3 regions of the Bradyrhizobium sp. UFLA05-125 genome follow, and region 3 is predicted to be linked to each of the others. Evidence: predicted binding sites of a transcription regulator. Region 3 holds the regulator's gene; each other region holds the start of a gene.
The links. Region 3 encodes PhoB, which activates phosphate uptake and scavenging genes when phosphate is short. Its sites were predicted from a motif close to TGTCATNNANCTGTCAT; they were not measured.

Region 1 (10,623 bases), on a different contig from region 3:
TTCTCGGTGACGTTGAGCGTCCACAATGCGTCGGAGACCCAGCCCCTGGTGCTGAAGCGGATCGCCTATTTCGACACCGCCGGCAAGATGATCGAGAGCTACCTGAAATCGCCGGTCGCCCTGAAGCCGCTCGCGACGATCTCCGTCGTCATCCCGACCGAGGACGTGCGCGGCGGCACCGGCGCCAACTTCGTCGTCGACTGGGCGGCCACCGGCGAGATCGCCGAGCCCGTGGTCGAGGCCTTGATGGTTGGCGGCGTCGCCAATGCGCACTACGCTTTCATCAGCCAAGGCCGCCCGACCCGGACGGTCGGCAATGCCGGCTGGCTCAACAAGAACAGAGGAAACTGCCCATGACTGCCCACTTCGACTTCGCGCCCCTGTTCCCGCCGGGGCTGCCTGCTCCTTCTGCACGCTGGACCGGGCTTGCCAAATACAGCTTCGTCGGCGGCAACAATGATTCCGAGCAGGTGCCGGTCGATGACCTGATCGCGGCGGTCGATGCGGTGCTGCGGCGCGAGGGCCGCAGCCTCGCCACTTACGGACTGGCGCATGGTCCGCAGGGTTACCTGCCGCTACGCGAATTCCTGAGCGCGAAGCTGAAGCGCGACGCCGGCATCAATTGTACGGTCGACGATCTCCTGATCGTCTCGGGCTCCTTGCAGGCGCTCGACCTCGTCAACCACACGCTGCTCGCGCGCGGCGATACCGTGATCGTCGAGCAGGAAACCTATCAGGGCGCGCTGAACCGCCTGACACGGCTCGGCGTCAATACGGTCGGCATTCCCCTCGACGGCGAGGGCATGCGTATGGACGCTTTGGCGTCTGCGCTTACCGAGCTGAGAAGCCGCGGCATCCGGCCGAAATACATCTATACCATCCCGACAGTGCAGAACCCGACTGGCAGCATCATGCCGGAAAGCCGCCGCGCAGAGCTGTTGCGGCTTGCGGCCGACTACGGTGTCCCGATCTTCGAGGATGATTGCTATGCCGACCTCGTCTGGTCAGGAGAACGGCCGCCCGCCATCCACGCGATGAGCGATACGGGCGGCGTCATCCATATCGGATCATTCTCCAAATCGATCGCGCCAGCGCTCCGCGTCGGCTTCATCGTTGCGCCCTGGGAGGTGATGTCGCGGATGCTTGCGCTGAAGACGGACGCCGGCTCCGGCGCGCTGGAGCAGATGGTGCTCGCCGAATATTGCCGGCCGCACTTTTCGATCCACGTGCCGGCACTCACCCGTACGCTGCGCACAAAACTCGACACGTTGATGGAAGCACTGAACGAGCAGTTCGGAACCGCGGCCGAGTTCGATGAGCCCAAGGGCGGCATCTTCCTCTGGGTGAAGCTGCCGGACCATGTCGATACGCTAAAACTGTACCAGGCCGCGCTCGCGGCCGGCGTCTCGATCAATCCGGGTCCGGAATGGTCGACCAGCAAGAGCCATTCAGGTGCGCGGCTGCGGCTCTGCTTTGCCAGTCCCACACACCAGCAAATCCGCGAGGGCGTCGCCGCGCTCGCCGAGATCTGCCGCAGGGAATTCGGCGTGCCGGCGCGGATCGCGAATGTCGAGAAGGCACGCGCTTGAGACAGGCGTCAGGCGGCCTGCGCCTGACTGCCGTGGATCGCGGACGCCAGCCGCAACAAGAGCACGATCGAGACGTTGCCCTTGCCCGCCTCGATCTGCGCGATGTAGCGCTCGGAAATTCCCGACTTGCGCGCGAGCTCCCGCCGCGAGAGCTCGCAGCGCATGCGCGAGGAGCGCACCCGCTCGCCGAGTTCGGCCAAGAATTCGGTTTCCGAGTAAGGCGGGACGGCGTTACCGCCCGGCAGCGCTTCGCCCGCAAAATCGGTGACTTCATCCAGCATTGATCTATCCACGATCGCCTCCCGAAAGTGCATTATGGCGCGACTTCGGGCCGTCTCATTGACGCGGATCAAATAGCGGAGCGATCGGCTAGCGCACCGCGAACGGCGCCTGGTAGGGCCGGCCGAACGGCACGCCGTTGATCACGGTCTGCACCGGCTTCAGGTAGGCCTTGCCGTCGCGCTTGTTGTTGCGGGTGTCGACGAAGGTAACGGGGCCCTCGACCAGCTCCATGATCGCGACGTCGCCGGGGGCGCCGAGCTGAAGGGTGCCGAGCTTGGGCGCCCGGTTGATGATCTTCGCCGGCGCGCTGGTCGTCATAGACACCACCTGCTCGAGCGTGAAGCCGAGCGTCATGAACTTGCTCATGACGTTGGGGAGGAACGGTATCCCCGGCGAGTTGCCGGAGAAGACGTGGATGTCGGACGAAATGGTGTCCGGCGTGCAGCCGCCGGGAATCGCGACCTCGGCGACCGTGAAATCGAAGCTGCCGCCGCCGTGCCCGACATCGAAGATCACGCCGCGCTGCTTGGCGGCAAGCGCTGCCGGCAACAGCCGGCCGTCCTGCACGATGTTGGTAAAAGCGCCCGACATGTTCGGCGCGCCGGAATAGGAATGCGTCAGCACGTCGCCGGGGCGCAGCAGGTTGAGGATGTCGGACATCAGCTCCTTGGTCTCGACGCCGCCGATATGGACCATCATCTTGGCCGGCCAGCCACAGAGCTCGCAGGCCTGGATGCCGCGCTTGAGCGGTTCGAGCCCGTGCTTGAAGATGACGTTCTCGGACATCCGCACCTTGACGCCGATGAGAAAGTCCGGATTTTCCGCCAGCGCCATCGCGCACGCTTCCATTTGCGCATTGTCGATGTTGTAGAGCTCGGCGACCGGGAATGCCGATAACCCGTTGTTGGCGATATGCACGAAGGCGTAGATGCGCGCCCGTGACTGCGCGACGATGTAGCGGCGCAGCGCCGCGAGATTGTTGACGCCGGCATCGCCGGCCGACACCACGGTGGTGGTACCCTGAAACTGCACCAGCTCGTCGGCGGGAATACCGATCGCCGAGCCATAGGGATAGACGTGGCAATGCAAGTCGACGAGTCCGGGCATTACCAGCTTGCCGGAAGCGTCGATGCTTTTCAGGGCACGCTCCGCCGGAATCTCCGACTCGACCGCCTCGATCACGCCCCAGCGGATGCCGATATCGCGTTTGCCGCGAAACGATTGGCTAGGATCGATCACATCACCGCTCTTGATAACGAGATCGAACTTGTCGACCGGCCCCATGGCCGCCTCGGCTCGGCCCGAGAGGGCCGCCGCTGCAGACGATCCGGCGAACATGAGAAGCTGGCGACGCGACAACTCGGTCATGGCGACGTTCCCCCTTCATCTGTTTGTTGTGGAGATGATGCGCCCCGCGGTGTGCGGGTGCAAGCACCATGCATAAGCGTGCCGAGTTGCAGTGCGGCATAACAATGCTAGGCTTCAAGCCATTGCGGCGGGCAATAGCGGGGATTTTCAGAAGTGACGGGATTGTTCTTGATGCGCGGGGCCAGCGCGGCGCTGGTCTGGCTTGCGCTCATACACACAGCCGGTGCCGAGACGCTGGCGGCAACGATTATCAATTGGGGGCTGCTCGGCACCTGGGCGATCGATTGCTCGCTCCCGCCCGGCCGCGACAAGGGCGCAGTGCTCACCTACGAGGTCAGGCCGGACGGCAGGGTGATGTACCGCCGCAACTTCGGTGATGCCACAGACGAGAACGAAGTCGTTGGTGCTTCGACCGACGCAGACGGCCAACTCAACATCATCGTGTTCTTCCCATCGCTGCATCAGGCGCGCGAGTTCGGCCTCGCGTTGCAGGAGGACGGTAACCTGCGCGCGATGTACAATCGCGGCGAGCGCGGCGACTACACCATCCGCGACGGCAAGTTCGTGAAGACCGGCGTGCCGACACCTGCGCAGCACCGCTGCGGCAACAGCACGTGAGCGCGAAGGCCGAAGCTGAACAGCCGTTCAGAATTCTCCTTGCAGTTCCTCCGGAACGTTCACGCGCATGCGCGGTTTAAATTGGCGTTCATTGGAGGAGGATATTATGAGGAAGCTTGGCTATGTCGTCGCTGCCATCGGTGCACTTGCGATCGCGGTGCCGACGATGGCGAGCGCCGAGACGGTGGTGATCAAGAACCATCATCACGGCCCCTACGGCGCCCGCGCCGAATTCCGCGAGCACCGCGACTACGGCATGCATCGTGGCTGGCATCATCACGGCGACAGGGTCGTGGTGATCAAGCGCGGTCATCGCCACTACGACTATTGATGCGCACGCTGAAATGGCCCCGACGGGGCCATTTCCTTGCGTCCATTTATTATGAGATCAATCCCACGCCGGCGCAAAGCCGGGACTAACGCAGCGCCTGTCCTTTGGCAGCGCCGCGATTTTTCTGCGATCGTCGTCGTCGAGTGTGATCTTCAGAGCGTCGAGATTGGCCTGCTGGCTCTCTCGCCGCGACGCCTTCGGAATCGCCGCGACACCTTTCTGATCGAGCAACCACTTCAGCGCGACCTGCGCGGCGGTCGCCTCGTGCTTGCGGCCGATCTCGCCAAAGACCTCATCGGAGGCGATGCGTCCCTGCGCGAGCGGGCAGTATGCGACCAGCGGAATCGACTTTGCGGCGAGATAGTCGATGACCTTCGATTGATCGAGCATCACGTGATATTCGATCTGGTTGCAGGCAATCGGCGCCTTGATCTCCTCGACGGCGAGCTTGAGCAGCGCAGTATTGAAATTGGCGACGCCGATGGCGCGGGTGCGGCCCTCTTCCCTCAGCTTCATCAGCGTCTCGAAAACCGCCGGCCAGTTCGCATTGCGCGACGGCCAGTGCACGAGATAGAGGTCGACGTGGTCGAGCCGTAGCTTGTCCAGGCTGGCGTCGAAGGCGCGGCGGATCGCCTCCGGCGCGAGGTTCTCGTGCCAGACCTTCGTCGTGACGTGCAGCTCGCCGCGCGGCACGCCGGCGCCGGCAATCGCCGCACCGATCGGCTCTTCATTGGCGTACATCTCGGCGGTATCGATATGGCGATAACCGAGCGACAGCGCGCTTTCGACTGCGGCGCGGCAGACATCGCCCTGCATGCGGAACGTGCCGAGGCCGAGCTTGGGCATGCCGATGCCCTGGGTTTTCAGACTTTCCATGGAAACACTCCTGACGAATTCCAGGCCGCCGGACGCGCACCAACAAAGGCCGCGCATACAGACTTTTCGGTAATGGAGGGCGGTGGCGGGACGACCACTATAGCGGGGCGGCCACCGCGCGGCCAATCAAGATCGGGTTAGTTGGCGCCAGCCTCTTACGAATGCTGTGCCACCACAGCAGATCGCCCTTGCGGCTGCGGGTGGATGTCGACCGACCAGAGGTCGCGATTGTCGACGTCCTTCAGCGTCACTGTCATGACCTCCGTGCCGCCGTCGATGTCGACGCGGCCGAAGAACTGGAGTCCGAAGCAAGGCGCAAGGTTCTCGCCCTGCTCGGCATTGCAGCCATGCTGGTACAGCGCGACCGGTCCAAAGGTGTTGTCGAGCTCACCCGGCCCCCAGGTGCCGGCATGGAGAGGACCTGAGACGAATTCCCAGAACGGCTCGAAATCGGAGAACACCGCGCGGTTGGGATCGTAGTAGTGCGCCGCGGTGTAGTGCATGTCGGCCGTGAGCCAGACGATGTTGCGCACGCTGGCGCGCTTGATGAAGGACAGCAGATCCGCGATCTCGTGCTCGCGCCGGTCGGGCGGTCCGTCGCCGAGCGCGACGGCATCGAGGCTGATCAGGCCAATGGGCAGGTCGGCCGCGATCACCTTCCAGGTCGCGCGCGAAGCGGCAAGTTCCCGCTTCAGCCAGGCGAGCTGATCACGGCCCAGGATCCAGCCGTCGTGGTCCTCGCCCTTGTTCCAGGTACCATCGCGGTAGCTGCGCATGTCGATCATGAAGACGTCCAGCAGCGGTCCGCAAGCGATCTTCCGATAAATACGGCCTTGCTGCCGCGGAATCTCGAGGACCGGCATGAAGTCGAAAAACGCACGCCTCGCGCGCGCGACGAGGCGTGAGGTGCCGTCGGCGTCAAATCCTGTCTCGTCGACACTGCCATAGGGCGACCAGTCGTTAGTAACCTCGTGGTCGTCCCATTGCGCGAACATCGGCACCTCCGCATGGAAGGCGCGGAAGTTCTCGTCGAGGTGGTTGTATCTGTAGTTGCCGCGGAACTGCGCCAGCGTGTGCGCGACTTCCGATTTCTCTTCGGTGACGAGGTTACGCCAGATCTCGCCGTTCGGCAGCTTCAACTCGGCAGGAATGGTGCAGTCGGCATAGATGTGGTCGCCGGAATGAATGAAGAAATCCGGGCGATTGTCGAGCATGGTCCGATAGCTGCGCATGCCGCCGCGCGACGTATCGATGCCCCATCCCTGCCCGGCGGTGTCGCCAGACCACACGAACGAGATCGACCTGCCGGCAGCCGGCGCGGTGCGAAAATGTCCGGTGCGCGTCTCGCCGGCAACGCCGGTCGCGATGTCGTCGAAGCGCACGCGGTAGAAGATGTCCTGTCCGGGCGGGAGGTCGCGCAGCAGCACCTTCGAGGTGAGGTCGGCATCCGGCAGCGCGTCAATGGACGCCGTGCACAGGATCGTCTTGAAGCTTTCGGCGGTGGCACATTCGATTTGCATTCGCGCAGGCCGATCGGCGCGCGCCCAGATGACGGCAGAGCCTTCGGACACGTCGCCCGACTGGATGCCGCCTGCAATCAGCGGTCGATCAGCGGCGCGGCTGAGATATGGTTTGGCGAGAGAACCGAGACCGGCGAGCGCGAGGGAGGATGTGGAGCGGACCAGAAACTGCCGCCGGGTCCATGCGCGCGAGGCGCGGAGCGTTGCCATTCAGAAAACCTTCGCCGAATCGCGACGAAAGGTGCCTGAGCTCCTTGACTCCAAACCGACGGTTTTTTGACTCCGCGCCTACCGTTTTGCGACGGGCGGATGACGCCTAATTATTTGAGCATGATCTCCGCGCAAACGCGTTCCGCGTTTGTCGCGAGGGAAAACCGTTTCACACTTTGCGCTAACGCGGCCCTTCGGGCAGGACCACGCTCAGCGTTTCCAGTTGCAGATGCCGCCCGATCTGCACGGCCAGGTCTGGACGCGCGTGTCCATCGCCTGCGCATCCAGCGGATTCGTGTGCCGATGCACCAGCTTGGCACGAGCAGCGCCACGCGGTTGCGCGCTCTTCGCGTGAGCAACCCACGGCTCCGGCGCCTTCACGCGCTCGGTCGCGACCGTCTTCGGCGTGACGTCAGGCACGGCACGCGCCGCGTCACTTCTTGCTTCCACCCGGACCGGCGCGAATTGCGTCGCAGGGCCGAGCCGCTTCGGCGACAGCACCGCCTTGGAGAGATCGAGGCCGAGATAGTCGTCAGGCTTGTAGTCGTCAGCCATCGCCGCGCTGCTGCATGCCAGCATGAGCGCGGTGGCGAGACCGAAAGAAACGCCTTTCAGGACCAAGAGATGCCTCCTGAAATCAATTAAGGGCCAATTTTACCCTTATTTAGGAGGCGTGAGCCGGATTTCCAGCGGCAGATTGTCGTCAGGGTTACTGGCCAGCGAAGCCGACCTCGGATTCTCAGGCCTTTCGCACGCTCAGGAACCGCCGGCTAGCATCTTGACCAGCCGGTAGAGATATTCCTGTCCGTTGTAAAACGACGTCACGGGAACACGCTCGTCCCTGCCATGGATGCGGTTTTCCCCAATGTCGATCGCCATGCCGGAATGGCCGTAGGTCGGGATGCCCGCATTGCGCAGGTAGCTGCCGTCCGTGGCGCCGGAACTCATGACCGGGAGCACGATGGCGCCGGGGAAGAATTCGCCCGAGAGCTTCTCGATCGCGCCCATGATCTCCTCGTGCAGCTCGCTGGGCGCGCTGATCACAGCCGTATCGATCTGCGTCAGCTTGATGTCGGGATCCGCCAGCGCCTGCTCCAGCGTCGCCTTGACCTCCTCGACCGGCTCGCCCGGCATGATGCGGCAATTGACCTTGGCACTCGCCGACTGCGGCAGCGCGTTGATGGCATGCCCGCCCTGGAGCATCGTCGCAACGCAGGTCGTGCGGAGCTGGGCATTGTAGACCGGGTTCGCAGCGAGCCGGACAAAGGATAGCGCCGCAGGATCAGGCTTATCCGACATCACGGCGCGCATGTCGGCCGCGGTCTGGTCGTTCTCGAACTGCGCGCTCTTCTCAAAATAGCCGCGCGTCGTCGCGTTCAGCTTGAGCGGGAAGTTGAACTTGGACAGGCGCACGAGGCCCTCGGCCAGCTTGTAGATCGCGTTGCTCTTGCGCGGCACCGAGCTGTGACCGCCGGGATCGGTGACGTCGAGCTGGAAGCTGACGGGGATTTTTTCGCTGGTCTGGACGCCGACGCGGATCGGCTTGCCGTCCTTCAGGCCCACGCCGGCGCCCTCGTTGAGCGCGAACTCGGCATCGATGAGGTCGCGCTTGTTCCGTATCAGCCACTGGATGCCGAGGGCGTCCCGGTCGAATATCTCCTCGTCCGTCTCCAGCGCAACGATGATGTCGCGGTCGGGCTTGTAGCCCTCCTGCTTGAAACGGATCATGCTGGTGATGAAGGCGGACGCCATGTGCTTGTCGTCGGCTGTGCCGCGACCGTAGTAGTAGCCGTTCTTCTCGGTGAACTTGAACGGATCGACCGACCAATCCTCGCGCAGCGCGGGCACGACATCGAGATGCGCGACCAGCAGGATCGGCTTGCGGGCGCCGCTGCCGTGCAGGCGGGCGACAAGATTGCCCTTGTGCGGCGCGGGCGAGAAGACGTGCACGTCCGAATCGGGAAAGCCCGCCGCCTTCAGCCGCGCCGCCATCGCTTCGGCCGCGCGCGCAGTGTCGCCAGTCGCGGTGGTGGTATCGATCTCGACGAGCTCCTTGTAGACGTCGTGGGAGAGCTGTTGCTGCGGGCTCAGGCCTTCGGCGGCCGCCCCGCCGGTGAGCAGCAGCGCCGTGCAAGCCACCGCGAGCAGCGCGTTACGGCACGAGAAATCGTCGTTGGTGATCGTCTTCTTCATCTCGTGCTCCCAGAATGCAGCCTCGCTGAATTCAGACAGCGCAGGCGCGCTTTGGCAAGCGCGATCGTTCTGCCGTTTTTGCAACGGCCCCCGGCCTATTTCGCGTCCTTCACCGCGATCACCTCGATCTCGACCAGGAAGCCTGGATTGGCGAGCGCGGCGACCCCGACCACCGAGCGGGCCGGCAGGTTGGGCTGGCTGCCGCCGAAGAACTGGGTGTAGCCCTCCATGAAGGCCTTGAAGTCCATCGGTGCAGACGCATTGTGCACCAGGAAGACCTGCATCTTGACGACGTCGCCCATGGTGAGGCCGAGCCCCTCCAAAATGCCTTTGATGCGGTTTAGGACGCCGACGGTCTGAGTCTTGGTGTCGCCATAGGCCTCTCGGCTCTGGGCATCGGCATCCTTGTTGGCGACCGGCGGCACCTGGCCGCTGACATAATAGGTCGTAGCATTGCCGGTGACCTGCACGGCCTGCGCGATCGGAAAGGTAGAGTTCGGAATGGGATGCCGGATGACCTCGGCGTGAGCCGTACCCGCATGGGAAATCGCGAGCAACGCGCCAATGACGGCGCCGGTTTTGAAATTCATTGGTTCCCCCTTCTTGCCGGTGCGTCAGCGACGCGCGTCCCTCACCTCGTTCGCCGTCACCACATCATCGTAAGCATTGCCGAAGTGCGTGCGCAGATAATTCACGACGGCGGCGATCTGCGCGTCGGTCATCATCTCGCCGAACGGCGGCATGGCGCGCCGGCCGTTGAGCACGAGATAGATGGGATAACCGCGCGCTTCCAGATTCTTGTCGGCGACGAGCGACGGATAGGCGCCGGCGCCGGAGGCCCCGCCGGCATCGGGCATGTGGCAGCCCTGGCAGATATTGGCGAACAGCTCCTCACCCGTCGTCTCCGCGAAATTGAAGCCCGAGCTGAAGATGCGGTTTTCGGGGCCGTCATGCGCCCGCGCCGTTGCCGACAGCATCATGAGTGTCGACATGGCAAGCCGCACCGGCCATCGCTCCCATCGAAAACCCTTACTCATCACGTTCTCACCACGCGGTCATGCAGCCGCGCAATCGCGTCGAGCGCGGAGAGGATCGCGCCCTCCTGCCAGGCCGGCAGCGCCGAGGCGTGCTCGCCCGCGAGCACGATGCGGCCGTCGATCTGACAGAGATTGTCGTAGTGCGCGGCGCGCGCCTCATCGCTCCAGTCGCCGCTGCAACCGAGCACGAAGGGCACCCGGTGCCAGGCGACCGCGATGCCGTTTTCGAATTCGCTCTTGTATTGCGGGTGAATGACGGCGCCGAACTCGACGGCGCGTGCGACCCGCTCCGCCGGAGACATCGCGCTGAATTCGTAGGAGTTCGGACCGTCGAACAGATAGGCGCCGAGCAGCACACCGCGCCCTGCGCGGTTGTAGTCGTAGTTCGGATAGGCGATCTGTCGGATCGGCAGATCGGTGTAGCTGATGCCGCCATAAATCGCCTCGTCCTCCTCCCAGAACCGGCGTTTGAATTGCAGGCCGATCTTCACGGACGCGGCATAGGGAACAGCATCGATCGCCGATTTCATGGCGGCGCTGACGTCGAGCGGCAACTGGCTCAGGATCGTCAGCGGGATCGTGCAGACGCACCAGTCGGC
Region 2 (10,623 bases), on a different contig from region 3:
TCGTGATGACCCTGCGATGGCCGCGATCGACGACGGCGAGCCGCCAGATCTCGGTGCGATCGGCCCGCACACAGCGCGCGCCGGTACGGATCACGGCACCACGCTCCGCCGCATCCAGCGCGGAGAGGACTGTGAGCCTGGAATCATCGACGACGCAGTCCGAATATTCAAAGGCGGTGCCGAACGGCCGTTTCAGGGCGTTGCCAACCGGATGATGCGTGATATCGATGGTCGCCGACGGCGGCAACCCGCCGCGCCCGGCAAGCCGGTCGTAGAGCAGGAGACCGGCGCGCAGCAGCCAAGGCGGACGTTCGTCGGAATGCGCAGGGATCACGAAACGCATCGGACGAACCAGATGCGGGGCGATCGCGAGCCACACCTTCCGCTCGGCCAGCGCCCGGCGCACGCGGCGGAAGCGGCGACGCTCCAGCACCGAGAGATCGCCATGGATCAAATGCGGCGTCGCCGAGGAGGCCGCGCCACCGAGATCGCCCTGCTCGAGCAGAACGACGCGAAGGCCGCGCCCGGCGGCGTCGCGCGCGATGCTGACGCCGTTCAGGCCACCGCCGATGATCGCGAGGTCGTAATCCGCCATGAAGCCGTCGTGAAGGAACGAAGCAGGGACTTCGTCATCACTAGCGCATGATCCGGAAAAGTGTGTAGCGGTTTTCCGCGCGACAAACGCGGAACGCGTTTGCGCGGAGATCATGCACAAACATATGGCTGGAGCGCGACCAGCGCTCTAGCCGGTCTTGAGCGCAAGCTCCATCGCCTCGGCGCGGCCGATGAGGCGGGCATATTGTCCGATCGGCAAGGGCTTGCCGAGCAGATAGCCCTGCACGCCGTCGCAGCCCTCCTTGGCGAGGAAAGCGAGCTGCTCGATCGTCTCGACGCCCTCGGCGATGATCGACATTTCCAGGCCGTGACCGAGATCGATCACGGCGCGCACGATCGCCGCCGATTGCGGGTTGCGGCCGAGATTGATCACGAAGGCGCGGTCGATCTTGATCTTGTCGAACGGGAATGCCTGGAGATAGCTCAGCGAAGAATAGCCGCTGCCGAAATCGTCCATCGAGATCCGCACGCCCAGTGCCTTCAGGCGGCGCAGCAGCGCGAGGCCGCGATCAAAATCCTCGATCAGCACGCCCTCGGTGATTTCGAGCTCGAGCCGGCCAGGCGAAAGCCCGGTCTCCAGCAGGATCGAGTGGACGAGGCCGACCACGTCGCCATGGGCAAACTGCGCCGGCGACAAGTTGACCGCGACCTGGAGCGGCTTGGCCCAGGAAGCCGCCTCGCGGCAGGCTTGGCGCAGGATCCACTCGCCCATCTCGACGATCAGGCCGCTCTCCTCCGCGATCGGAATGAACTCGGCCGGCGAGACCTGGCCGCGGACCGGATGCTGCCAGCGCGCCAGCGCCTCGAAGCCGATGATCTCGCTCTCGGCGACGGTTTGGCCGGCGACGCCCTGCGGCTGGAACGCGAGCGAGAGCTCGCCGTTCTTGATCGCTTTCGACAGATCCTGGTGCAGCACGCGGCGGTCGCGGATCTGCTGGTCCATCTCGGGCTGATAGAGGCTGATCGTGCCGCGCGACTTCTGCTTGGCGCGGAACAGCGCTGCCCCGGCATTGGCGAGCAGCGAAGCACCGTCCGCGCCATTGTGCGGGAAGACCGATATGCCGGTGGTGACCCCGGCGCGCACCGCGCGGCCGTCGATCTGGAATTCCTGGGAAAGGGCTTCACCAAGCTGGCGCGCCAGCGCGAGACCCGTGTCGGGCTGCTTGCCATCGATGATCAGGCCAAACTCGTCGCCGGACAGGCGCGCGACCACGCCGCCACGGGCGGCGTCCTGGAGCCGCTGGGCGACCTCGACCAGGAGCTTGTCACCGAGCGCATGGCCGAAGACGTCGTTGACCTCCTTCAGCCCGTCGAGATCGATGCAAAGCACGGCGAACTCCTCGCCGGTGCCCTCGCAGGCCTCGATCATCTGCGTCAGTGCCTGGAGGAAGGCAGAGCGATTAGGCAGGTCGGTCAGACCGTCGTGATAGGCCATGTGCGCCATGCGCGACTCGGTCTGGCGGCGGTCGGTGACGTCCTCGTGGGTCTTGATCAGATATTCCGGCTCGCCAGCATCGCTGAGCACGGTGGCGCGGCGGGTGAGGAACAGCCGCAGACCATCCTTGGTCGAGATCGGATGCTCCTCGGTAATCATCCCCCGCTTCTTGATCGCGGCCTCGTCGCGCGCGATGATCAGCTTGGCTTCCTTGACATTGAAGATGTCGGAAGCGGTGAGGCCCGTGGCATCCTCGCGTTTACGGTTGAGGATCGCCTCCGCGCTGCGATTGGCGAGCAGATAGCGGCCGTCCTTGACTTGCTCCACGATCAGCGCAACCGGAATGTTGTCGACCACGAGCTCGAGGAATTTCTTGGTGCTCTCCAACTCCTCCGAGAGCGAGCGCCGGTCGGTGATGTCTTCGAACACGAGCAGCAGGAATTCAGGCTGGTTGCGTTCGTTGCGGACCACGATCCGGACCGAAGCAACCATGCGCCGCGCGGATCCGCGCTCGACCTCGAATTCGTTGCGGAACTGCCCGTCGGGAGAGTTAAGCGCGGCCCGATCGGCGTCCTCGATCCTGGTCGCCGAGACTGTAGCAAACAGCTCCCGCGCATTTTTGCCAACAGCGTAGTCCCGCGACAATCCCCAGAAGCGCTCATAGGCAGTGTTCGCGAAGATGTAGCGGCCGTCCTCGATGTTCTTCGCGGCCACACAGACCGGGACGTTGTCGAGCACCGATTCCAGGAATTGCTTGGTGGAGGCAAGCTGCCGCGACAAGTTGCGCTGCTCGCTGACGTCGAGATGCGTCGCTACCGAACCGCCGTTCGGGAGCACGAAATATTTCACCAGGATGGCCCGCCCCTCCGGCAGCTCGGTGATCAGGCCATTCGAGCTGGCGGCCTTCTCGTAGAACTCGTCGTCGGTCACGCCGAGCACGCCGCGATCGCGGCGCAGCCTGAGCATGTCGGGCCCGGTCATATCGGTCCAGAGGTCCGAGCGCGCCAGCCCGTAGATTTCGAGATAGCGGTCGTTGCAGAAGATGATCCGTCGCTGAGCGTCGGTCATCACGATACCCTGGTTCAGATTGTTCATGGCGGACGAAACGAACGCATTGCGCCGCAACTGCATGCGCCTGGCTCGCCGTAACGCCGAGTGGATCCACAGCACGATGGCCGCCAGGAGCGAGCACACCGCGATGCCGCCGAGCAGCGCCTCCCAGACCAGATTGGGATCGAGCCTGCCCAGATAGCTCTGCGGGCCGAAATTGTCGGACAGCGCAAAGGCGCGCGCGGGCGCAACCGTGCAGGCAAGGCACAGCAGGGCCTGCACAGACGTCAAAATCGTGCCGCTCGCGTGCCAGTCCTTCTCAGCCATCAGCCACCCGCGATTTCAACTCCGGATTGTCTGGCCTCACGGGTTGGGATCGGGTAAACGCCTGTCAGCACGACAGAAAAATGTGACGCCAGATACGGCAATTGCCCTGACATGATAAATTCTTCCTTAATGGAGAGCCGCCTTGGATGCGGTTCCTTAAGTCTCTCGTTAAGCCCCTTGTTAGACTTCTTGGCCCTGCCGCTTACGGACCTCCTGCCCCACCATGGATAGAGTTGACTGCGTCGTCATCGGAGCGGGCGTGGTCGGGCTCGCGGTCGCCCGAAAGCTCGCCCAGGCCGGGCGCGAGGTGATCGTGCTGGAAGCTGCGGAGGCCATCGGCACCGTCACTTCCTCGCGCAACAGCGAGGTGATTCATGCCGGGATCTACTACCGGGCCGGGAGCTGGATGGCGCGGCTGTGTGTCAGCGGCAAGCATGCGCTCTACCGCTACTGCGCCGAGCGCGACATCCCGCACAAAAATTGCGGCAAGCTGATCGTCGCGACCAGTCCGTGGGAGACCGAGAAGCTGCAATCGATCAAGGCGCATGCCGAGGCCAATGGCGTGCTCGACATGCAGATGCTTGCAGGCGACGCCGCGCGCGCGCTGGAGCCGGCGCTCGCTTGCGATGCCGCGTTGCTCTCGCCCTCGACCGGCATCATCGACAGCCACGCCTACATGCTCTCGCTGCGCGGCGAGGCCGAAGCGGCGGGAGCTGCGTTCGCGTTTCACACGCCGTTGATCCGCGCCAAGGCGTCGGGCGGCGTCATCGAAATCGATGCCGGCGGCGAGGCGCCGATGACGCTGCAATGCAGCCTGCTGGTCAATGCGGCAGGTCTTTCGGCGACGACGGTGGCGCGCAGCATCGACGGCATGCCGCTCGACCGGATTCCGCCGGCCTATCTCGCCAAGGGCAACTATTTCAGCTGCAGCACCAAGGCGCCGTTCTCACGGCTGATCTATCCTGTGCCCGAGCCCGGCGGGCTCGGCGTGCACCTCACCCTGGACATGGCGGGCCAGGCACGCTTCGGTCCCGACGTGGAGTGGATCGAAACGATCGACTATGCCGTCGATCCCGCACGCGCAGAGCGTTTCTATCCGGCGATCCGCAAATACTGGCCGGACCTGCCTGATGGTGCGTTGATGCCGAGCTATTCGGGCATACGGCCGAAAATCGTCCCGCCGGCGGTGGCCACACAGGATTTCCTGATGCAGGGCACGCGCGATCACGGCGTAAACGGCCTGATCAATCTCTTCGGTATCGAGTCGCCCGGCCTGACGTCATCGCTTGCGATCGCCGACCACGTCGCCGAGCTCGCAAACATCTAAAGCGCGATGAGATTGGGAGTGAATCGTCATCGCGCTCTAGGTTGTTGTATGAGCATGATCTCCGCGCAAACGCGTTCCGCGTTTGTCGCGAAGGAAAACCGCTTCACGCTTTGCGCTAACACGGCCCCTTCGGGTCCGGATCATGCTCTAGCCTTCGCACGAAGTTAACCGCACGACGCTTCGCACCTCGACGCAGGGATGAGCGCAACAGCTCTCATCCCTGCGTGAAGGATGCGTGATCAGGCTTACATGTGTACGGGGTTTACTAGTGGAGCGTGTCGTCCGTGCCGTGCCTCAACCGCTCGATCTGGTCCTTGACCATCAACTTCCGGCGCTTCAACTCAACAATTTGCAGGTCGTCTGTTGAAAGGTGCACAAGAGCTTCGTGCAATTCATTTTCGAGAAGTTTGTGTTTCCGCTCCAATTCAACAAGATGTGCCTGAATTGTCATTCGAAACCTCCTCGGTAGGGTTGAACCTCAGAATTCGATCCGGACGAAGAAGTGTACATCACCGATTCGTTCTGTCGATAAGTATCCGTAGTCTCCCTGTCATTTTTGAAACTTCATATGTAATGAACAGTGAGTAAGGAACCGCGGCAGGAATCATCCATGATTTCAATGCACCTGTGCGCTGGCGCCGCGATCCACTGAAATATCTTTGCGAGAGAACGTTGATAGGGGACCCAGATAGCTTGCGATCACGTCGCGCAAGGACGATACTTTCCACAGGCCTTCCACAGGCTTTCGCAACTTCATCGGGTTTTCCGGCTACCGCACATCATGACCAATGAAGACGAGCGCGAACTCGAAGCCGAGCTCGCCCGGTTGCAGCAGGAACACCGAGATCTCGATGCGGCGATCGATGCATTGCATCAATCGCCCGCCCCCGACCTGTTGCGGTTACAGCGCCTGAAGAAACGCAAGCTGTTGTTGCGCGACCGTATCGCCTTCATCGAAGACCAGATCACGCCCGACATCATCGCCTGATCCCCGCCGGTATGCCGGATGCGTTTTCCGCATACGGATTCCACTTGACTCAAAAAGAACAAAAGAAGAACATTCGGATCTCAACTGCTTCCGGGGAAATGCCATGTCCGCAGCCGCCTTCGACAACAGCCACTATGAGCAAGCCTGCGATCAAGCGATCGCGATGTGTGACGGCAATCTGCGCAGCACCATCAAGGCGCTGATCATGGCCAACGAATATCTGGAAGCGGAGCTCGAGGAATTGCAGGCGGCAATTTCGGCCGGCTGCATTCCCGAGACGTCGCGCAACAAGATGCGGAGCACCTCCAGCGCCGCGTGAGCCAAGGAGCACGAGGAGCCGACCATGTCCGATGTCACCTACTATGTCGCGCTGCCTTTCCTCATCGATGGAGATGGATCGCCGGTCGCGGGCGCCGCGGAGGAATGTCAGACCTCGGCCGCCGCGCTGCGGCGCGCCGAAATCCTGGCGCACGGCGACGGCCATATCGGCGCGATCGCGTTCAGCCGCAGCGGCGATCCCATGACCGGCGAGTTCGGCGACGCCAAGCTGCTGCGCAAGTTCGGCAACGTGCCGGACGATCTCAGCGCGCTTTAATCCAAAGCAGGATGAGTTTTGACTGAATCAACGCAAGCCGAGGGGGACACCTCTCCTCTCCCCGCTGGGGAGAGGTGAGCCAGATCATCGCATCCTAGCTGCTGATCAGCCTGATCCGCGGCTCGTGCCGCCGCTGCGCCTTGCGCACGTACATGGCTGCGTCGGCCTCCTCCAGCGCGCGGCCTGCCTCGGCATGAGATCCCAGCAGCGCGACACCGGCGGAGGCGCCTGCATTCACGCGCTGGCCGCGAAAGACAAAGGACAAGTCGTCGATAGCCTGCTCGAAGCCTGCGGCCTTGGCCTTGGCGTCCGTCTCGCTGAGGTTCCAGAGCAGCAGTGCGAACTCGTCGCCGCCAAGGCGGCCGACCACGTCAGAGGCGCGCACCTGCCGCGTCAGCGCGGCGGCGATCGCCTTCAGCACCTCGTCACCGGCGGCATGACCGAAGGAGTCGTTGATGGGCTTCAGACGATCGACGTCGAGCACGATCAACGCGCCGCGGGCGGCGTAGCGCGCCATGTAGGCGATCGCACGGTGCAGCTCGCGCTCGAAGCCGCGACGGTTCGGGATGCCGAGCAGGAAGTCGGTGTCGGCGGCAGCCTCGAGCTCGTCGATGCGCCTCTGGGCCCGGGCGAGCTTGGTGCGCAGGCTGCGGACGATCGCCTTGGCGTCGTTCTTGGCGTCGTTCTTGGCATCGTTTCTGGCATCGTTCCTGGCATTTTCCTTGGCCCGGCCGGTGGTCGCAGCGGGCCGGCCCGCCGACCGGGCCGTGCGCCTGGCCGCGGGTTTGGATCGGCTCCCGCTGCTTTTCCGGCGCTTTTTGGCCTTCGCAGCGATCGCCCTTTTTGGTTTCTTCATGGGCGTCCTGCTCAATGAAGGCTTGCGGGGATTCACCAAGACAGGATAGTGCATTCCCTTCTCCTTGCCACCGCCTTGCGAGCCGCCGGCCGGAACCGTTAATCTGGCCTATGTTTCTGTATTCCCGAGCACAATTGACGTCATGACCGCGCCGATCGCCATCATCATGGGAAGCCAGTCGGATTGGGACACCATGCGGCATGCTGCCGATACGCTCACAGCGCTCGGTGTCGCCTGCGAAAGCCGCATCGTCTCGGCCCACCGCACCCCGGAACGGCTGTTTACCTTTGCCAAGGGCGCCAAGGCCGAAGGCTTCAAGGTCATCATTGCGGGCGCCGGCGGCGCCGCGCATCTGCCCGGCATGACGGCGTCGCTGACCGAACTGCCGGTGTTCGGCGTTCCCGTCGAATCCAAGGCGCTGAAAGGCGTCGATTCGCTGCACTCGATCGTCCAGATGCCCGCCGGCATCCCGGTCGGCACGCTCGCCATCGGCAAGGCGGGCGCGATCAATGCAGCGCTGCTGGCGGCGGCCGTGCTGGCGCTGTCCGATCCGGCGCTGTCGGAACGCCTCGTGGCCTGGCGCAAGGCACAGACTGACGCCGTGGCCGAGCGCCCGGAGGACAAGGCGTGACTGGCACCAAACGGGTGAAGCTCAAGCCCGGCGACACCATCGGAATCCTCGGTGGCGGACAATTGGGGCGGATGCTTGCGATGGCCGCGGCGCGGCTCGGCCTGCGCTCCCAGGTGTTCTCGCCCGATCCGGACTCACCGGCCTTCGACGTCGTGCTGAACGCGACGTGCGCGGAATATGCCGACGTCGAAGCGCTCGAGCTGTTCGCGAATGACGTCAACGTCATCACCTACGAATTCGAGAACGTGCCGGCCGCGGCCGCGCTGGTGCTGGACGCGCGCCGCCCCGTGCTGCCCAACCGCAAGATCCTCGAGACCACCCAGGACCGGCTCGCCGAGAAGGATTTTATCACCCGGCTCGGGATCGGCACCGCCGCCTATGCCGATGTTACCTCGGTCGCATCGCTCCGCGAGGCGATCGTCAGGATCGGGCTTCCGGCCGTGCTGAAGACGCGCCGCTTCGGCTATGACGGCAAGGGCCAAGCGATCATCCGCGAGGGCGACGACATCGCGAAAGTGTGGACCGGCCTCGGCACCAAGTCGGCGATCCTCGAAGCCTTCGTGCCATTCGAGCGCGAGATCTCCGTGATCGCCGCGCGCTCGGCCGAAGGCCAGGTCGAATGTTTCGACGTCACCGAGAACGAACACCGCGATCACATCCTGAAGATCTCGCGCGCCCCGGCCGCGATTCCGGACGCGCTTGCCGAAGAGGCGCGCAACGTCGCCGGCAAGATCGCCGACGCGCTCGATTATGTCGGCGTGCTGGCGGTCGAGATGTTCGTGCTCGCCAACGGCACGGGACCGAAGGTGCTGGTGAACGAGATCGCGCCGCGCGTGCATAATTCCGGGCACTGGACGCTCGACGGCGCGTCCGTCTCGCAGTTCGAGCAGCACATCCGCGCCATCGCCGGCTGGCCGCTCGGCAAGCCCGTGCGGCACGGCGAGGTCGTCACCATGACCAATCTGATCGGCGACGAGATCAACCGCTACACGGAGTGGCTCACGGTCCCCGGAGCCACCGTGCACATCTACGGCAAGGGCACGCCCAAGCCGGGCCGCAAGATGGGCCACGTCACCGAGGTCGCGCCCGCCCGCGGTAAGTAAGGGGACCGCGGCGCTTCGCGATCCCCCTCTAAAGCGCGATCATCGTCGCGCCTTAGATTCTTGTTTGAGCATGATCTCCGCGCAAACGCGTTCCGCGCTTGTCGCGAGGAAAACCGCCGCACACTTTTCCGGATCATGCTGCGACGATCACGCGGTCTTCACACCGGCGACGACGCCGCCCGGCTCTTCGCTCAGCCAGCGATAGATCACGCCGCCGAGCGCGCCGCCGATCAGCGGTGCGACCCAGAACAGCCAGAGCTGTGCCAGCGCCCAGCCACCGACGAACAGCGCAGGGCCGGTGCTGCGCGCCGGGTTCACCGACGTGTTGGTGACGGGAATGCTGACGAGATGGATCATCACCAGCGTAAGCCCGATCGCGAGCGGCGCGAAGCCCGCAGGCGCCCTTCCGTGCGTCGCGCCCATGATGACGAACAGGAACATCATGGTCATCACCACCTCGGTGATGAAGCACACCACCATGCCGTACTGGCCGGGCGAGTGCGCACCGTACCCGTTCGACGCGAAGCCCTTGGCGACGTCGAATCCCGGGGCGCCGCTGGCGATCACATAGAGCAGCGTGGCCGCCACGATCGCGCCGATGACCTGCGCGACGATATAGGGCAGGATCTGTCCGGTCGGGAACCGACCGCCCGCCGCAAGACCGACCGTGACGGCCGGGTTGAGATGGCAGCCCGAGATGTGGCCGATGGCGTAGGCCATGGTGACGACGCTGAGGCCGAACGCCAGGGACACGCCGACCAGGCCGATACCGACCTGCGGAAAGCCGGCAGCGATCACCGCGCTCCCGCACCCCGCAAATGTCAGCCAAAAGGTGCCGATGGCCTCGGCGGCGTATTTCTTCATATCCATGAGGGACTCCCCTGATTTCCAAGACTTCCGGATCAAAATCCGGGAACGGCCCCGCGATTGGCACCAAACCACCCAAATCGCGGCCGCACGGGGGCATTTTTGCCCCATTTAATGGCTTATCTTGGCCCGAAAGCCCTCTTGGACAATGGACATCTCAGGTTTTGTCTGATACATCCGCGCGCTCAAGGTTAAGGGCTTGCGCTTTTTGCCATCCCCTTTGACTTACCAGAATTCAAATCCGATCCACTGAAGAGGATGCCGCGTGCAGGTTCTCGTTCGCGATAACAATGTCGATCAAGCCCTCAAGGCGCTGAAGAAGAAGATGCAGCGCGAGGGTATTTTCCGCGAGATGAAGCTCCGCGGTCATTACGAAAAGCCCTCCGAGAAGAAGGCCCGCGAAAAGGCCGAAGCCGTGCGCCGCGCGCGCAAGCTGGCCCGCAAGAAGCTGCAGCGTGAAGGCCTGCTGCCGATGAAGCCGAAGCCGGTGTTCGGCGCTGGCCCCGGTGGCGAGCGTGGCGCTGGCGGCCGTGGCGGCCCGGGCGCAGGTCCGCGCGGACCGCGCTGATTTTGCCGCTTCTGCAAAACTGAGTTTTCGATGACGCGGGCCCCGAGCCCGCGTTATTGTTTTGTGAGCGGTGCCTTTTCTGGGACGGGGCACTACCGATGCGGCACCAGCGCGAGCGAATCCGTAGATGGCCTCCCCTTTCCCCAAGCACAGCCCGGCACTGTCGTGCCGGCTCTGGCGGCGTTCCGTCACGCTCACATTGATCGCGATCGCACTGTCCGGCTGCTCGTTCGACCTGGGATCGCTGATGCCCGAGAAAGA
Region 3 (10,623 bases):
GCTTCGAACCGAAGCGCGCCACGATCGACCCGGATTCCGCGGGTCTCCTCGATCACCTCATCGAAACGGCGCTGCGCTGTCCGAACGCCACGATCGAGGTCGCAGGCCACACCGACGCCGACGGCGAGGACGCCTTCAACCAGGCACTGTCGGAGAAGCGCGCCCAGGCCGTGATCGACTATCTCGTCAAGGCGGGCCTTCCGGCCGATCGCTTCACGGCGGTCGGCTATGGCAGCACGCAGCCGGTTGCCGGCAACGATACCGACGAAGGCAAGGCACAAAACCGCCGCATCGAATTTCTGGTGAGATGACATGTTATTTCTGTTGTCGTTCCATTGGGGTTGGCTGGTCGGATCGTTGCTGCTCGGACTGGCGATGGGATGGATCTCGGTGGTCCAGCGCGGCAACGGCACATCGAAGGTGCTGGCGCGCTGGCTTGCGGTCCTCGTGGCTGCCCTCGTCGCAGCCTCGCTTGCCCGCGTGGTCCCCGGCCGTTTCGGCTACTGGCTCGACCTCGGCCTTACCATGTTCGGCTGCTATCTCGTCGGCTGCACCATTGGTGCATGCCTGCGCAACTGGGTCGTCTCGCGCAGCGCGCCCGCGGCCTGAGCCTTGCACATGCCCATGCGCAAGGCGCACTGACTGCCCTGGTGACTGCGCCTTGGGCGCCGCGCAGGGCCGCGGCGCTTCGGCGCATGCCATAACCGTATTCCGGCCTGCCCTTCCACCGTCGATCGCGGACCCAAAGAATTGACGTCGGCTTAAGCCGCGTTGGAACATTGCACGGGTGAAATCATCAAAACTTCATGGCCCGTACGCAGGATCGCGATACAGATTCGGCAAAGGCCGTCGCGAAAAAGAGCCAAACGGTGCAAGGCAAATACGGGCACCTGCCTAAAATATTGAAGAAACGCGTTTTTGTGCTTATTGGCGAATTCCACTCCAGGCCAAAACGCGCTACTGGAGGGGCGGGGGGCATGCGCGAAGCTGGAGCCGGCGCCGAGGGGTTGCCGGGTACCTGCACGTCCGCCACTTCGCCGGCCGCCACGGCCGCGGAAGCGTAGTTCGAGGTCTAGATGCTGGAAGCCATACGCAGGGCCATGACGTTTCTGCGCCAGAAGCAAATCCTGCATAAGCTTGGCGTCGTGATCAGCGTGACGGTCATCGGCATCGCTTGCTACGTGCTCTACCACATGCTGCGCGGCATCGACTTCCACGAGGTGGTCGAGGCGATCAAGAGCACCGAGCCGAGCCAGATCGCGATGGCGGCGCTGTTCGTGGCCGCCGGCTATTTCACCCTGACCTTCTACGATCTGTTTGCGACGCGCGCGATCGGCCACGCCCATGTGCCCTACCGCATCAATGCGCTCGCCGCCTTCACCAGCTACTCGATCGGCCACAATGTCGGCGCCAGCGTCTTCACCGGCGGCGCGGTGCGCTATCGCATCTACTCGGCCTGGGGCCTCAATGCGATCGACGTCGCCAAGATCTGTTTCCTCGCCGGCCTCACGTTCTGGCTCGGCAATGCCGCGGTGCTCGGCCTCGGGATTACCTATCACCCCGAAGCTGCAGCCGCGATCGACCAGCTCCCGCCCTGGCTCAACCGGCTCGTCGCCATGGGCATCATCGTCGCACTGGTCGCCTATGTCGTCTGGGTCTGGACCCAGCCGCGCGTGGTCGGTCGTGGTCCCTGGACGGTGGTGCTGCCGGGCGGCCCGCTGACGTTGCTCCAGATCGCGATCGGCATCGTCGATCTCGGCTTCTGCGCGCTCGCGATGTACGTGCTGGTTCCGGACGAGCCCAATCTCGGCTTCGTCGTGGTCGCGGTGATCTTCGTCTCCGCCACGCTGCTCGGCTTCGCCAGTCACTCCCCCGGCGGCCTCGGCGTATTCGACGCCGCCATGCTGGTCGGGCTGTGGCAGATGGACCGCGAGGAGCTTCTCGGAGGAATGCTGCTGTTCCGCGTCCTCTATTATCTTTCGCCCTTTGTCATATCTGTAATCTTGCTGACGTTTCGAGAGGTTATTATCGGCGCCCGATCGAAACGCCTGCAGCAGGCGGCCCTCAAGCTCGATCCGGGTCCTGCGCGCGAAGCCGCTTATGTGAGAGAGCGCAGCGACAAGAGCGCCTGACCGGCCGACAATTCTTAAGGAGAAGCCTGCCCCGATGGCGATCGATGCCCACCCTTCTCCCTCGGTCCAGCCCTGGTCCGACCGGCTGCGGCACGCCGCGATCATCCTGATTGCGGCGGCGCTGGCGCTGTCGGTGGTGGTCTCGCTCGGGGAATTGTCGGCGATGCGAGCGCTGGCGGTGTTTCTCTGCATCGCGGCGGCGGCGCTGATCCCTTGGCGTCTGCACGATACTGCCGCCTCGCGCGACGATGTTCGCCGTGTCAACCCGGTCGAAAACGCGGCGGTGGCCGCGGTGGTCTCGGGCATGCCGGACCCGGCCGTTCTGCTCGACCGTGCCGGACGCGTCATCCATCTCAATGCCGCCGCAGCCCGGCTCGCGCCGGCGCTGCGCAAGAACGAGCTCGCCCAGTTCGCGCTACGCTCGCCCGAGATCATCACCGCGCTGCGCGAGGCGATCGCGACCAGCGAGCCACGCCGCGCCGACTATCTCGATCACGTGCCAGTCGACCGCTGGATGGAGCTGATCATCACGCCGGTCCCGGTGCCGACCACGTTCGGCGGCGCCGACAAATGCATGCTGATGACCTTCCACGACCAGACCCCGTTGCGTCGGGTCGAGGAGATGCGCGCCGATTTCGTCGCCAATGCCAGCCACGAGCTGCGCACGCCGCTGGCCGCACTCTCCGGCTTCATCGATACCCTTCAGGGCCAGGCCAAGGACGATCCGAAAGCGCGCGAGCGCTTCCTCGGCATCATGCACACCCAGGCGACCCGCATGGCGCGGCTGATCGACGATCTGTTGTCGCTGTCGCGGGTGGAATTGTCGGCACATGTGCGACCCGACACGCTCGTCGATGTCGTGCCGATCATCCGCCAGGTCGCCGACGGGCTCGAACCGCTGGCGCGCGAGCGCCAGGTAGACGTCCAGATCGATCTGCCGGAGACGGCGGTGATGATCGCGGGCGACCGCGAGGAGCTGTTGCGGCTGTTCGAGAACCTGATCGAGAACGCGCTGAAATACGGCGCCTCAGGCGGGCGGGTGATCGTCTCGCTCTCCATGGTCACGGCGGCCGATGGCTCGCCGGAAATTCGGGTCATGGTGCGCGACTTCGGCCCCGGCATTGCGCCGGAACACCTTCCGCGGCTGACGGAGCGCTTCTACCGGGTTGACGTCGGCGACAGCCGCTCGCAGGGCGGGACGGGCCTCGGTTTGTCGCTGGTGAAACATATTGTTAACCGGCATCGCGGCCGGCTTTTGATCGAAAGCGTGCTCAGACAGGGTGCCACTTTCACCGCCTGTTTTCCCCAGGCGAAGCCTCCGGCTTCAACCTGAAATGCAAACTATTTCAGTTGCTTAAGTCCGTCATCCCACTGTCACGAAACCTTCGTAAAAGCACTACCGACCGCTCCTAAACGAGCGGCGCGGGAGCGCGATCGGGCGCGCGTGGCGCTTCGCTCCCCACTATGGAGACCAGCATGAATTTCATCAAAACTATCGTCGCTGCTGGCTTGGTCGCCGCATCGACGTCGGCCTTCGCTGCCGATATCACCGGCGCCGGCGCGACCTTCCCGTTCCCGATCTATTCGAAGTGGGCTGACGCCTACAAGAAGGAGACCGGCAACGGTCTGAACTATCAGTCGATCGGCTCCGGCGGCGGCATCAAGCAGATCCAGGCCAAGACCGTGACCTTCGGTGCCAGCGATGCGCCGCTCAAGGCCGAGCAGCTCGAAAAGGACGGCCTCGTTCAGTGGCCGATGGTCATGGGCGCCATCGTCCCCGTGGTCAACATCGAGGGCGTGAAGCCCGGCGAGCTGACTTTCGACGGCGAGACCCTCGCCAACATCTACCTCGGCAAGATCACCAAGTGGGATGACGCCGCCATCAAGAAGCTCAATCCGAACGTGAAGCTGCCGTCGGACGCGATCACCGTCGTTCGCCGCTCGGACGGTTCGGGCACCACTTTCAACTTCACCAACTACCTCTCCAAGGCCAGCGCGGACTGGAAGAGCAAGGTCGGTGAGGGTACGGCCGTCGAATGGCCGGTCGGCGTCGGCGCCAAGGGCAACGAAGGCGTGTCGGGCAACATCAGCCAGACCAAGAACTCGATCGGTTATGTCGAGTACGCCTATGCCAAGCAGAACAAGCTGACCTACGCCGGTCTCGTCAACAAGGCCGGCAAGCCGGTGCAGCCGACCGTCGAGGCGTTCCAGGCGGCCGCGTCCAACGCCGACTGGGCCAAGGCTCCGGGCTACTACGTCATCCTGACCGACCAGCCCGGCGACAAGTCCTGGCCGATCACCGCGGCGACCTTCATCCTGATGCACAAGGATGCCACCGACAAGGCGGCCTCGCAGGAAGCCATCAAGTTCTTCCGCTGGGCCTTCAAGAACGGCGACAAGGCGGCCGAGGAGCTCGACTACATCCCGATGCCCGACAGCGTCGTTCAGCTGATCGAGAAGACCTGGGCTGCCGAGATCAAGAGCTGATCGCAGCGTAGCGAAACTCGCGCTCCGTCACACGCGGAGCGCGAGTGGCAAAATCGACCCGGAACTCCCTGGAGGATTCCGGGCCTGGTCTTCGGACCATCCCGAACGACGCGGGACAAATCGTCGACAAGACCGCCTCCATCGGCGGCGTGCAGATGACGTAAAAGGTACAATAGGGGATCGGCGTGGCAGAGATGGCCGTTCAGAGCGATATCGTCGACGACGCCGGACCATATGATCGCGCCAAGGCCTTGAGCGCGTTCAAGCTCGGCGACCTGACCTTCTACTGGATCACGCGGCTCAGCGCGATCTCGGTGCTTTTGATCCTCGGCGGCATCATCGTGTCGCTGATCGTCGGCGCCTTCCCGGCGATGAAGGAGTACGGCCTCGCGTTCCTGTGGACGCAGCGCTGGGCGCCGTCCGCCGATCCGCCGGTCCTCGGCGCGCTCGGGCCGATGTACGGCACGCTCGTCACTTCGTTCATTGCGATGCTGATCGCCATTCCCGTGGGGCTTGGCATTGCGATCTTCCTCACCGAGCTCTGCCCGCAATGGCTGCGCCGCCCGATCGGCATGGCCGTCGAACTGCTCGCCGGCATTCCCTCGATCATCTACGGCATGTGGGGCTTCTTCGTGCTGGGCCCGTTCCTGGCCAACACCTTCCAGCCCTTCATGATCAAGCTGTTCGACGGCGTTCCCGTGCTGGGCGCGATCTTCGCTGGCCCGCCGTCCTATCTCAGCCTGTTCAACGCCGCGCTGATCCTCGCGATCATGGTGCTGCCCTTCATCACCTCGATCTCGGTCGACGTGTTCAAGACTGTGCCGCCGGTCCTCAAAGAGGCCGCCTACGGCGTCGGCTGCACCACCTGGGAGGTCGTGCGCAGCGTGGTGATCCCCTATACGCGCGTCGGCATCATCGGCGGCGTCATGCTCGCCCTCGGCCGCGCGCTGGGCGAGACCATGGCGGTGACCTTCATCATCGGCAATTCCTTCCGTATATCGTCCTCGATCTTCGCGCCGGGCACCACGATCTCGGCGGCGATCGCGAGCGAGTTCGCCGAGAGCGACGGCCTGCACCAGTCAGGCCTGATCCTGCTCGGCCTCCTGCTGTTCGTGCTGACGTTCTTCGTGCTCGCAGGCGCGCGGCTGATGCTGCTGCGTCTCGAAAAGAAGGCGGGGAAGTAACATGAACCCGATTTACGCACGTCGCCGCCGCAAGGACATCGTCGTCCGCGGTCTCTGCATCGGTGCCGCCGCCTTTGGCGTCACCTGGCTCGCGCTGATCCTGATCACGCTGCTCTACAACGGCATCACCGGTCTGAACCTTCAGATCTTCATCGCGGACACTCCGCCCCCGGGCTCGACCGAAGGCGGCCTGCGCAACGCCATCATCGGTTCGATCATCATGACCGTGATCGGCGTCGGCATCGGCGCACCGCTCGGCATGTTCGCCGGCACCTATCTCGCCGAATACGGCCGCAACAACAAGCTGACCTCGGTGATCCGCTTCATCAACGACATCCTCTTGTCGGCGCCCTCGATCATCATCGGCCTGTTCATCTATGGCGCGGTGGTGGTGCCGATGCGTGGCTTCTCCGCGATCGCCGGCGCGCTGGCGCTCGCCGTCATCGTGATCCCGGTCGTGCTGCGCACCACCGAGGACATGCTGTTGCTGGTGCCGAACGCGTTGCGTGAGGCGGCTTCCGCCCTCGGTCTGCCGCGCTCGCTGGTGATCAAGCGGATCGCCTACCGCGCGGCGCGCTCCGGCCTCATCACCGGCGTGCTGCTCGCGACCGCCCGCGTCGCCGGCGAGACCGCGCCGCTACTGTTCACCGCGCTGTCGAACCAGTTCTTCAGCCTGAGCCTGAACAAGACGATGGCGAACCTGCCGGTCACCATCAACAACTTCGTTCAGAGCCCCTACGCCTATTGGAAGCAACTGGCCTGGAGCGGGGCGCTTCTGATCACCCTGACCGTGCTTGCCCTGAACATTGGCGCGCGCATTCTTGGCGCCGAGAGGACTGCAAAATGAGCGATCTGTCCGTTTCCGTAGGTTCCACCGGGCGTCAGGCCTCGCCGACGCTGCCTGAGGCTCCGGCCAAGGTGACGGTGCGCAACCTCAACTTCTATTACGGCGAACACCACGCGCTGAAGAACATCAACATGACGCTCGGCACCAACCGCGTCACGGCGTTCATCGGCCCGTCCGGCTGCGGCAAGTCGACCCTGCTGCGCATCTTCAACCGGATGTACGATCTCTATCCGGGGCAGCGCGCCACCGGTCAGCTGATGCTGGACCAGACCAACATCCTCGACCCCAAGCTCGACCTCAACCTGCTGCGTGCCCGGGTCGGCATGGTGTTCCAGAAGCCGACGCCGTTCCCGATGACGATCTATGAGAACATCGCCTTCGGCATCCGCCTCTATGAGAAGATCTCCAAGTCCGAGATGGACGACCGGGTCGAGAAGGCGCTGCGCGGTGGTGCGCTGTGGAACGAAGTCAAGGACAAGCTCAACGCCTCCGGCCTGTCGCTCTCCGGTGGCCAGCAGCAGCGTCTCTGCATCGCCCGCACCGTGGCGGTGCGCCCCGAGGTGATCCTGTTCGACGAGCCCTGCTCGGCGCTCGATCCGATCTCGACCGCCAAGGTCGAGGAGCTGATCCAGGAGCTCGCCGAGAACTACACGATCGCGATCGTCACCCACAACATGCAGCAGGCGGCGCGCGTCTCCGACAAGACCGCCTTCATGTATCTCGGCGAGCTCATCGAGTTCGACGAGACCAGCAAGATCTTCACGTCGCCCAGCGACCGGCGTACCCAGGACTACATCACCGGCCGCTTCGGCTGAGGAGACAGGAAATGGCTTCTGAACATACCGCAAAGGCCTTCGACACCGACCTCCAGGAGCTTACGCGGCTCGTTGCGGAGATGGGTGGCCTTGCCGAGCGCATGATCGTCGATTCCGTCGATGCGCTGATCCGCCGTGACGTCGCGCTCGGCCAGCGCGTGGTAGCAACCGACGCCGAGATCGACGCGCTCCAGAAGAAGATCGAGGAGCGCGCCGTGCTCACGATCGCGCGCCGCCAGCCGATGGCGGTCGACCTGCGCGAGATCGTCGGCGCCATGCGCGTTGCGACCGATCTGGAGCGCATCGGCGACCTCGCCAAGAACATGGGCAAGCGCGTCGCCGCGCTCGAGACCGATTTCCATCCGCTAAAGCTGTTCCGCGGCCTGGAGCACATGACCGACCTCGTGCAGCAGCAGGTCAAGTCGGTGCTGGACGCCTATGCCGCGCATGATCTGCCAGCGGCGATGATGGTGTGGAAGGGCGACGAGGAGGTCGACGCGATCTGCACTTCGCTGTTCCGCGAGCTCCTGACCTACATGATGGAGGATCCGCGCAACATTTCGTTCTGCATCCATTTGATGTTCTGCGCCAAGAATATCGAGCGGATCGGCGACCATGCGACCAACATCGCCGAGACCGTCTTCTATATGATCGAAGGTCAGGCCATCGCGGACAAGCGTCCGAAGGGCGACATGACCACCTTCGCCACGACCGTGCCGAACACTTAAGGAGCGACGACGCCATGGGCGCACGCATTCTGGTTGTTGAGGACGAGGAAGCGCTGACCGAGCTATTGCGCTATAACCTCGAAGGCGACGGCTACGATGTCGAGACGGTGATGCGCGGCGACGACGCCGACACCCGCCTCAAGGAGCACATCCCCGACCTGATCGTGCTCGACTGGATGCTGCCGGGCCTGTCCGGCATCGAGCTGTGCCGCAGGCTTCGCGCCAGGCCCGAGACCAAGCAGCTGCCGATCATCATGCTCACGGCGCGCGGTGAGGAGAGCGAGCGGGTGCGCGGGCTTGCGACAGGCGCCGACGACTACATCGTCAAGCCGTTCTCGGTGCCCGAGTTGCTCGCACGCGTGAAGGGCCTCCTGCGGCGTGCAAGCCCCGAGCGGCTTGCGACCATACTCGCCTACGGCGACATCGAGCTCGACCGCGAGAAGCGCCGCGTCGCCCGCTCCGGCCGGCCGATCGACCTCGGCCCGACCGAATATCGCCTCCTGGAGTTCTTCCTGGAGCATCCCGGCCGGGTGTTCTCGCGCGAGCAGCTGCTCGACAGCGTCTGGGGCCGTGACATCTATATCGATGAGCGCACCGTCGACGTCCATATCGGCCGTCTGCGCAAGCTGCTCAATCTCGGCCGCGAGCAGGATCCGATCCGCACGGTCCGTGGCGCCGGCTACGCGCTGGATGATCGTTTCGCGAAGGCTGAGCAAACGTAAAAAAAGCGCGCCAAATGGCGCGCTGACGTTTCTCGATCAGGCGTCCCGGCCCTGCGCCGGGACGTTGTCGTTTGTGGCTGAACTCAGCGCGTTCCCGGCTTAGCCGGTGCGCGCCGACGATCCGCCGCCGGCTGGTAGGCGACGCGCGAGTGCTGCGCGCAATAGGGCAGGCCCGAGAGCGACTTGCCGCCGCAGAAGAAGAAATCCGGGCTCGAGGGATCGCCGACCGGCCAGTGGCAGGTCGCTTCGTTGAGCTCGAGCAGCGACAGGCGCTGGCTCATCGGTACGACATTGTCATAGGTGATGGGATCGGGCTCCACCTCGACCTCGAAGGCTTGGGCGAGGGCGGTGTTGCCGCGCGAGATCGGCCGGCTCACCCGCATCATGTGCTGCGCGGGGCGTGCCTTGCGCGGCCGGGGAGCCGCCGAGGACGGGGTCTTGGCGCGACCGGACAGGCCCAGCCGGTGCACCTTGCCGATTACGGCGTTGCGCGTCACATTCCCGAGTTCGGCAGCGATCTGGCTGGCCGAAAGCCCGGCTTCCCAGAGCTTTTTCAATTGCTCGACGCGATCGTCGGACCAGGTCAAAACCGTCATTGCACCCTTCCCCTCGCCGCGCGCCAGCCAATCCTTGGGGCCACGTGGCGATGTCTAAGCCTCGAAAAACCCGTGCCGTCAGAATCCCTTAAGGCTCGCCGGGCGCGAAAAACGCACCTGAACGTTACGCCGGTACATGAGGACTTAGAGGATCAGAACTGCTGCACGAGATGTCGTATCTGACAGGAGAAACGCTACAATATGGCGTGACTCCCGCGCAAGAGTCTGCGGCTCCGCGTCCACATGTTCCGTCTTAAAAAACTCTCAAAATCGCCACCGCAAGACTACGGGCCGCGCGCCTCGCACGGCCTTCTGGCGGCATTGACAGCGGTTTTTCCAAGCATAAAATGGTGACACGTGCCGCCCTTAAAAGGCGGCACGTTTCGTTTTCCGGGCAGGTCAATGATGCGCTGCGCAACGCAGCCTCAGCCGGCCCCAACATCCAAGTGACCGCCATGACCAAGAGCGCCGCGACGCATCTGCTTCCCGTTTTCGCCAGGGCCGAGCTCGGCTTCGAGCGCGGCGAAGGCTGCTGGCTGGTCGCAACCAGTGGCGAGCGCTATCTCGATTTCACATCGGGTGTCGCCGTGAATGCGCTCGGTCACGCACATCCGCATCTGGTCAAGGCCCTGCAGGAGCAGGCGACAAAGCTCTGGCACATGTCGAACCTGTTCCAGAGCCCGGATGGCGAGAAGCTCGCGGTCAGGCTCTGCAACGAGAGCTTTGCGGACTTCGTGTTCTTCTGCAATTCCGGCGCTGAGGCGATGGAATGCGTGATCAAGGTGGTGCGCCGCTATCACGCCACCAAGGGCCATCCCGAGCGCTACCGCATGATCACTTTCGAGGGCGCGTTCCACGGCCGCACGCTGGCAACGCTCGCTGCCACGGGGTCTGCAAAATATCTCGAAGGCTTTGGTCCGCCGATGGACGGGTTCGACCAGGTGCCGCATGGCGATCTGGAAGCCGTCAAGAAGGCGATCGGCCCACAGACTGCGGGCATCCTGATCGAGCCGATCCAGGGCGAGGGCGGCGTGCGCTCTGCTCCTCCCGCATTCTATCGCGCGCTGCGCCAGCTCTGTGACGAGCATGGGCTGTTGCTCGCCTTCGACGAG

Region 1: SO156_RS36365 (alkaline phosphatase D family protein) is a predicted target of PhoB. The motif match lies at 6,883-6,899, and genes of this name have one in related genera.
Region 2: SO156_RS11815 (YdcH family protein) is a predicted target of PhoB. The motif match lies at 5,292-5,308, and genes of this name have one in related genera.

Annotation. Positions count from the first base shown of each region.
Region 1 covers NZ_JBANBJ010000069.1:7,451-18,073, reverse strand. Annotated here, with positions in the region: gene SO156_RS36400 (DUF3124 domain-containing protein) at 1-357, shown strand, start outside; gene SO156_RS36395 (aminotransferase-like domain-containing protein) at 354-1,589, shown strand; gene SO156_RS36390 (helix-turn-helix domain-containing protein) at 1,598-1,870, opposite strand; gene SO156_RS36385 (amidohydrolase family protein) at 1,959-3,239, opposite strand; gene SO156_RS36380 (hypothetical protein) at 3,411-3,857, shown strand; gene SO156_RS36375 (hypothetical protein) at 3,964-4,188, shown strand; gene SO156_RS36370 (aldo/keto reductase) at 4,246-5,064, opposite strand; gene SO156_RS36365 (alkaline phosphatase D family protein) at 5,220-6,794, opposite strand; gene SO156_RS36360 (hypothetical protein) at 7,005-7,415, opposite strand; gene SO156_RS36355 (M20/M25/M40 family metallo-hydrolase) at 7,551-8,987, opposite strand; gene SO156_RS36350 (RidA family protein) at 9,083-9,577, opposite strand; gene SO156_RS36345 (c-type cytochrome) at 9,602-10,024, opposite strand; gene SO156_RS36340 (flavin monoamine oxidase family protein) at 10,024-10,623, opposite strand, start outside.
Region 2 covers NZ_JBANBJ010000009.1:41,563-52,185, reverse strand. Annotated here, with positions in the region: gene SO156_RS11830 (glycerol-3-phosphate dehydrogenase) at 1-595, opposite strand, end outside; gene SO156_RS11825 (sensor domain-containing protein) at 743-3,427, opposite strand; gene SO156_RS11820 (NAD(P)/FAD-dependent oxidoreductase) at 3,651-4,754, shown strand; gene SO156_RS11815 (YdcH family protein) at 5,020-5,205, opposite strand; gene SO156_RS11810 (YdcH family protein) at 5,536-5,742, shown strand; gene SO156_RS11805 (hypothetical protein) at 5,846-6,061, shown strand; gene SO156_RS11800 (hypothetical protein) at 6,086-6,337, shown strand; gene SO156_RS11795 (GGDEF domain-containing protein) at 6,432-7,193, opposite strand; gene purE (5-(carboxyamino)imidazole ribonucleotide mutase) at 7,336-7,824, shown strand; gene SO156_RS11785 (5-(carboxyamino)imidazole ribonucleotide synthase) at 7,821-8,927, shown strand; gene aqpZ (aquaporin Z) at 9,075-9,797, opposite strand; gene rpsU (30S ribosomal protein S21) at 10,060-10,362, shown strand; gene SO156_RS11770 (tetratricopeptide repeat protein) at 10,490-10,623, shown strand, end outside.
Region 3 covers NZ_JBANBJ010000006.1:38,546-49,168, forward strand. Annotated here, with positions in the region: gene SO156_RS09040 (OmpA family protein) at 1-311, shown strand, start outside; gene SO156_RS09045 (hypothetical protein) at 313-609, shown strand; gene SO156_RS09050 (putative bifunctional lysylphosphatidylglycerol flippase/synthetase) at 1,077-2,132, shown strand; gene SO156_RS09055 (ATP-binding protein) at 2,167-3,465, shown strand; gene pstS (phosphate ABC transporter substrate-binding protein PstS) at 3,609-4,619, shown strand; gene pstC (phosphate ABC transporter permease subunit PstC) at 4,814-5,803, shown strand; gene pstA (phosphate ABC transporter permease PstA) at 5,805-6,650, shown strand; gene pstB (phosphate ABC transporter ATP-binding protein PstB) at 6,647-7,465, shown strand; gene phoU (phosphate signaling complex protein PhoU) at 7,477-8,193, shown strand; gene phoB (phosphate regulon transcriptional regulator PhoB) at 8,208-8,915, shown strand; gene SO156_RS09090 (GcrA family cell cycle regulator) at 8,999-9,511, opposite strand; gene SO156_RS09095 (aspartate aminotransferase family protein) at 9,967-10,623, shown strand, end outside.